Regions from separate parts of the Xanthomonas sp. F4 genome, predicted to be linked through region 2. Evidence: predicted binding sites of a transcription regulator. Region 2 holds the regulator's gene; the other holds the start of a gene.
What was found. The regulator FliA, encoded in region 2, starts transcription of late flagellar genes. The targets are predictions, from matches to a motif close to TAAAGTTTNNCNNNCNNNGGCCGATAA.

Region 1: the regulator FliA is predicted to act here: its motif matches at 1,714-1,740, upstream of FHR66_RS01260 (methyl-accepting chemotaxis protein).

What each region holds. Positions count from the first base shown of each region.
Region 1 covers NZ_JAASQX010000001.1:274,526-277,938, forward strand. The annotation lists gene FHR66_RS01260 (methyl-accepting chemotaxis protein) at 1-1,658, opposite strand, end outside; gene FHR66_RS01265 (hypothetical protein) at 1,772-2,914, shown strand.
Region 2 covers NZ_JAASQX010000002.1:97,813-101,225, forward strand. The annotation lists gene FHR66_RS08320 (chemotaxis protein CheA) at 1-14, opposite strand, end outside; gene FHR66_RS08325 (protein phosphatase CheZ) at 19-627, opposite strand; gene cheY (chemotaxis response regulator CheY) at 628-1,020, opposite strand; gene FHR66_RS08335 (RNA polymerase sigma factor FliA) at 1,040-1,789, opposite strand; gene FHR66_RS08340 (MinD/ParA family ATP-binding protein) at 1,786-2,670, opposite strand; gene flhF (flagellar biosynthesis protein FlhF) at 2,657-3,413, opposite strand, start outside.

The DNA.
Region 1 (3,413 bases), on a different contig from region 2:
AACTCGCCGTTCATGCGCACGGTGAGGTCGCCGGTGGCGATCGCCTGCAGCAACCGCGACACCTCCGCCAGGTTGGTGTCGGTGGTCTGCATCAGGTTGTTCAACCCTTCCACCATCCCGCGGAAATCGTGGTCGAACGCCTGCGCATCGCCGCGGGTGGCGAAGTTGCCGGCCGCGGCGGCCTGCGCCAGGGCGAGGATCTGCCGGTTGATCGCCTGCAGATTGCGCTTGGTCGCCGCCATCGCATCGCTGAGCGCCGCCTTCTCGCCGGGCAAGGCGCGCATGTCGGGCTGCATATCGCCCACGGCGTAGCGCGACATGACCGCCACCAACTCGCGCTGCACCTGCACATGCGCATCGACCAGGTCGTTGGTGCCGGCCACCATGCGGCCGTACTCGCCGGGGAAGCGCGCCGCATCCATGCGATAGCTCATCTCGCCGGCGTCGTGCCGGCTGGCCATGTCGTCCTGCGCTTCGATCACCGCGCGCAGCTGCGCCTGCATGCTGCCCATCGACTGCAGCAGCTGCCCCATTTCGTCCATGCGGCGCGGTTCGATGCGGCTGTTCAGTTCGCCCGAGGACACTGCCGCGGAGACCTTGACCGCCTCGGCAAGCGGCGCCAGCACCTGCCGCCGCAGCAGCAGGTACAGCGACACGCCCAGCAACGCGGCCGAGAACAGCCCCACCGCCAGGATGACCCACAGCAAGGTGCGGGCCTGCGCCATCACGTGGTGCTTGGGCACCATGATGCCGAGCGCGAATACCTGCGGCGCCTGGCCCAGGCGCATCGGCACGAACACGCGCAACCAGTCCTCTCCGGCCACCATGGCCTCGTCGCTGCTGATCTGTCCCGCGCGCACGTTTGCCAGCATGGCCTGGGTGCCGGCGTCGGACAGCGTCTTGCCCACCTGCTTGGCATCGGCGCTGGCCATCACCGCGCCGGTCGGCGACAGCAGCATCGCCTGGCCCACGTCCAGCGGATGCAGCGACGCCACGCGTTTCTGCAGCGCATCCAGCGACATGGTGATGTTGACCGTGCCCAGGAACTTGTCGCCGTCCATCACCGGCGTGCTCAAGGTGGTCATCAGCGTGTCGACGCCGGCCACCGGGTAGTAGTAGGGCTCGATCACCACCGGCGCGTGGCTGTTGCGCGCCGCGAGGTACCAGTCGCCCTCGCCGGGCTTGTCGTAGCTGTGCAGCGCCTCGCGCACTAGCTCGCCCTTCTGGTACGACCAGTACACCATGAAGCGCCCGGTCGCATCGTGGAAGGGCGCGTCGACATTGGCGGCATCGTGTCCATCGAATGCGTTCGGCTCCCATAGCGTGCTGATGCCCAGCCAGCGCTTGTGAAGACGCAGTTGCTCATGCAGCACGGCGGCGGCCGAGTCCCGGCTCACGCCGTTGGCGCCGCGCTGGATGCGAAAGGTGTTGGCCAGGGTCGCGCCGGCGTCGAAGGCCGAACCGATGTCCGAGGAGATCTCGCTCGCCTCGTGGCGCGCCGCTTCGCGCAGCATGGCATGCGACGCGTCGAGCAAGGCATGGCTGCTGCGCCAATAGGTGATGGCGGCGGTCATGCCGAAACACAGCAGGGCGATGATGCCGGTGCCGATCATCAAACGACTGGCGACGCTGTGACGGCGGACGAGGGTCCTGCTCATTGCTGCTCCCGTTGTGGATGATGGGCGACCCTGCTGGGCACACCGCTGCGCTGAGGTATCGACGTCCCCGCGCCAAACTTGATCTCCGTTTTCATGCTCATGCTGGGCCTGCCGTGGCCGATACTGGTCTGGCGACAACCACCAGGGAGGCGGTCACGCTCATGTCCTTTCGTTCCGGGCTTTTATTCGTGCTGGCCGCTGCCTTAAGCGGTCATGTATGCGCACAGGACACTCAGAACACCGAGACCTACTTCAAGCTCGGCGGAGCGGTCCGTTTCAACTACGGCTGGCTGGATTACGGCCCCACGCATGGCCTCGATCTGGAACTGCTGCGGGTCGACCTGAATGCGGGAGACGGTCCGTTCTTCGTCTCTGCGCAACAGCGTTGGTACGACGGATTCAATGCGGTGCATCATGCGTTCGTGGGCTGGAACGTCGACGATCGCACGGTGCTGAAGGCCGGCATCCAGCAGGTGCCGTTCGGCCTGTTGCCGACTGCCTCCAACAGTTTCTGGTTCGGGTCCGGCTACTACCTCGGCATCGAAGACGATTACGACCCGGGCGTGGTACTCATGCGCACCAACGGCAACGACACCGTGCACGTCGGCTGGTTCTCGGGCGACGAATACGGTGACGGTGCGCGCACGGCGCGCTATTCGTTCGATGTCGCCGAGACGGCGCGCTATCCCTATCGCGAATACCATCGGCTGAATGTGCGCTACGAACACCGCGTCGACCTGGCACACGGCAGCCTCCTGCTTGGCGCGTCGGCGTTTTCCGGGCAGATACTCGATGTCGAGGATCGCCGCCGCTACGGGCATCGCGCCGCGGCGCTGCACGCGCAGTGGAGCAGCGGCGGCTGGACCAGCCAGGTGCAGTGGGCGCGCTATCGCTACGCGGTCCCGAGCGATCGCATCGCGATGTCGGCGTTCCTTGCGCCGTTCGAGATCGCCGCCGAAGCCGATGTCCCCACCGCCAACATCGCGTATTCGTTCGGCAAGGGGCGCTGGCTGGACGACGTGACCTGCTACAACAACTTCAGCATGACCCTGCCCACCCACGATCGGCCCGACCTGCGTTCGTCCTCGCAGAACGTCACCGGGTGCAGCATCAAGAAGGGCGTCATGCTGACCTATCTGGACTGGATCGCCGGCAGGAACATGTGGTTCGCAGGCGGCGACGGTATCGCGATCGACGACGGCGACCGGTCCAGGTGGCACTCGCGGTTCAACCTCAACATCGGGTTCTACTTCTAGCGGGTGCTGTGTTGCGTTCTTGGGAGAGAAGAAGACCTTCCGGCTTCGATCCACGTCGTTGATGTGGCACGTGCCATCTGATGGCGGAGCAGCGAGCCTGGTGTCTTGCGCGGAATTTTCGCCACGCTTGCCACACATGGACGATGCCCGACCCGAGCTGCGGCGAACGACGTCGCGGCTGCCGAGCGCAAACAAGGCCGGCCGCTGGGCACGCGCTGCGACGCGTGTGCTGTCCCGTCCGCATGTGTCGGAGCGGGCGGCACCGCAGCTGCCGACGCGGGAATTGCCCAGGCTGGCCACTGCGCCTGAGGGACCGCATGCAGTCGTTTTGTGCGCGAGGAGATTCCTCGATGCAGCCTGCCCGCCTGTGCTGAGGGGGTCTGGTCGCGGCTGAGGCCGCTCCTGCAAAAGCGTTGCGCGTCTGACCATCTCTCTCGGCTGATCGCCGTGGCGACGCCCCTGCATGCCTGCGCCGTGCGCAAACCAACACCGTCCTGCC
Region 2 (3,413 bases):
GGTACGGCGCTCATGGCATTACAGTCCCAGTCCGGACAGCAGGTCGTCGGCGTCGTTCTGCGACACGCCGTGGCGGTCCAGACCGGGCAGGGCCGGGCCGGCCAGGCTGCCGTCGGGTTTGCGTTCTTCCTTCGGCGGCAGCCCCAGCGCGCCGAAGCCTTCGTGCACGCGGCGCACGATGCCGGCGACGCGGCGGATGATCTGCCCGGTCAGGTCCTGGAAGCTCTGCGCCAGCGCCATTTCGGTGAGGTTGTGGCGGATCTTGTCGAGGATCTCGCCCTGGTCGCCGCTGAGGCCGCCGGCGGCGAGCTGGTTGGCCAGCGCGCGGCATTCCTCGGCCAGGTCCAGGGTGCGGTGGCTGGCCTGTTCGGTCATCTCCACCACGTGGTCCAGACGCGAGCAGGCGTCGTCCAGCTCGCCGGCCTCGCTGGGCACCACCGGCAGTTCGCCGAGCGCCTGACCCAGATCGCGCGCGAGCCGGCTCAGGCCCTGCATCATCGGCCGCGTGCGCCAGGCGGCGAGGGTGTCGATCTCCCTGCGCCAGCCGGCCTCGTCGCCGTTCTCCAGCGCGTCCAGCGCGCCTTGCAGGCGTTCGATCAGGGCGGTACGTTCGGCGGTGGCTTCCATTTAGGCGGTCGCTCCCAGGCGTTCGAAGATCTTGCCCAGCTTCTCCTGCAGCGTCTGCGCGGTGAACGGCTTGATGATGTAGCCGTTCACGCCGCACTGCGCGGCCTCGATGATCTGCTCGCGCTTGGCCTCGGCGGTGACCATCAGCACCGGCAGGTGCTTGAGCTTGTCGTCGGCGCGGATGTTGCGCAGCAGATCGATGCCGGTCATGCCGGGCATGTTCCAGTCGGTGACCACGAACTCGAACGGTGCCGAGCGCAGCGCGGCCAGGGCGCTGTTGCCGTCTTCGGCCTCGGCGGTGTTGGTGAAGCCCAGATCGCCGAGCAGATTCTTGACGATGCGCCGCATCGTCGAGAAATCGTCCACGATCAAAATCCGCATGTTCTTGTTCACCACTGACTCCTAAGGGTTCCTATTCTTCGTCTTCCAGACCGGCATCGGCGACACCGAACGCCTTCAGGCGTCCGCGCAACCGTACCGTGGCCTGGCCATGGATCTGACACACGCGCGACTCGCTGACCCCGAGTACCGCGCCGATTTCCTTGAGGTTCAATTCCTGCTCGTAGTACAGCGACAGCACCAACTGCTCGCGTTCGGGCAACTGCGCAATGGCCTTGCCCAGCTCGCGGCCGAATTCGCTGCGCTCGAGCATCTGCTGCGGATTGGGTCCGCCCTTGGCGATGGTATCCAGCTCGCCATGGTCCTCGATGCGCGACTCCAGGCTCAGCACCTGGCCGCGGGCGGCATCTTCCATCAAACGCAGGTATTCGGGAAGCGGCATGTCCATCGCCGCGGCCACTTCGTTGGCGGCGGCGGCGCGGCCGGTGCTCTGTTCGATCTTGCGGATCGCCGAGGCGGCGTCGCGGGCGCGGCGGTGCACCGAGCGCGGCACCCAGTCGCCGCGGCGGATCTCGTCGATCATCGAGCCGCGGATGCGGATCGAGGCGTAGGTCTCGAACGAGGCGCCCTGTTCGGCGTCGTAGCTGCGCGAAGCCTCGATCAGGCCGATCATGCCGGCCTGGATCAGGTCGTCGATCTCGACGCTGGCCGGCAGTCGCGCCGCCAGGTGATGGGCGATGCGCCGGACTAGGTCCGAGTGCTGGGCGATGTAGTCGTTGGCGCTGTTGCGCTGGACGGCGCGGTAGTGGGCGGCGGCGTTCATGCGGCCACCCCGCGCTGGATGATGCGTTCGACGAAGAACTCGACGTTGCCGCGCGGGGCGGTCGGCGCCTGCCAGCGCGCGGTGCGCCGGGCGATCTCGGAGATCGCCTGCGCCGACGGGCTGGACGGGTAGGCCTTGACCACCGGCTGCTGGCGCTGCACCGACAGGCGCAGCCAGTCGTCCTGCGGCACGCAGCCCAGGTAGTTCAGCGACACGTCGCCGAGGAACTTCTCGCAGACCCGGCTCAGCTTGTCGTACAGCAGGCGGCCTTCGTTGAGGTCGCGCACCATGTTGGCGACGATCTGCACCCGGTCCACGCCGCGCTCGCGCGAGAGGACCTTGATCAGGGCGTAGGCGTCGGTGATCGAGGCCGGCTCGTCGCAGACCACCACCACCGCGTCCTGCGCGGCCTGGCAGAAGGTCAGCACGCTGTCGGTGATGCCGGCGGCGGTGTCGACGATCATCACGTCCAGCTCGCGCTGCAGCTCGGAGAACACGTTGACCAGGCCCACGTGCTGGGCCGGCGGCAGCTCGGCCATGTAACGGCGGCCGGAGGCGGCGGGCACCACCATCAGCCCGTTGGGCATGTCGATCAGCACTTCTTCGAGGGTGCAGCGCCCGGCGACCAGGTCGGCCACGGTGAACTTGGGCGTCAGCCCCAGCAGCACGTCGACGTTGGCCAGGCCGAGGTCGGCGTCCAGCAGCAGGGTGCGCTTGCCCATGTCGGCCAGCGCCATGGACAGGTTGACCGAGATGTTGGTCTTGCCCACGCCGCCCTTGCCGCCGGTCACGGCGATGGTGCGCACCGGACCCAGCGGTTCGCTACGCGTCGCCGACAGGGGGAAGGCATTGGTCAGATTGACGTAGTCACGCGACGGCATGGGTCTGCTCCGGAGTACAGGGCTTATCGGCAGCGCGCCGCAAATCTTCAAGGCGCAATACCAGGCTGGCGGCGTTGGCGCGGTGCAGGTCGTCCGGCACGCGCTGTCCATCGGTCACCCAGGTGATGGGGAGGCGGTGGTCCACGACCACCGACAAGGCACTGCCGAACCGCCCGGTCTCGTCCAACTTGGTCATGATGACCCCCTGTGGGTCGGCGCCGGCGAACCGGCGCACCACCTCGTCCAGGTCGGAGAAATGGGCATTGGCAGGCAGTACCAGCAAGGATCGGACCACACGCGAGGCGCGCAGCCAGTGCAGCTGGGCGGCCAGGGCGCGGTCGCGCTGGCCCATGCCGGCGGTGTCGATCAGCACCAGCTTGTAGTCGGCCAGGCGCTCCAGCAACTGCTGCAGCGCGGCGTCGCTGTCGGCCTCGTGCACGGCGATGCCGAGCTGGCGGCCGTAGCTGTGCAACTGTTCGCGGCCGCCGACGCGGACCGTGTCGGTGGTCACCAGGGCCACGTCGCGGGCGGCATGGCGCTCCAGGAAGCGCGAGGCCAGCTTGGCGATGGTGGTGGTCTTGCCGGCGCCGGTGGGGCCGATCAGGGCGATCACGCCGCCTTCCTCGATCGGGTCCAGCGGAGCGATCGGCAGGCGCTTGGACAGCAGGCCCAGCATCAGCCCGCGGCCGCGGTGCAGCTCCAGGTCGGCGGGGATCTGCATGACCACGTCGCGGGTGATGCCG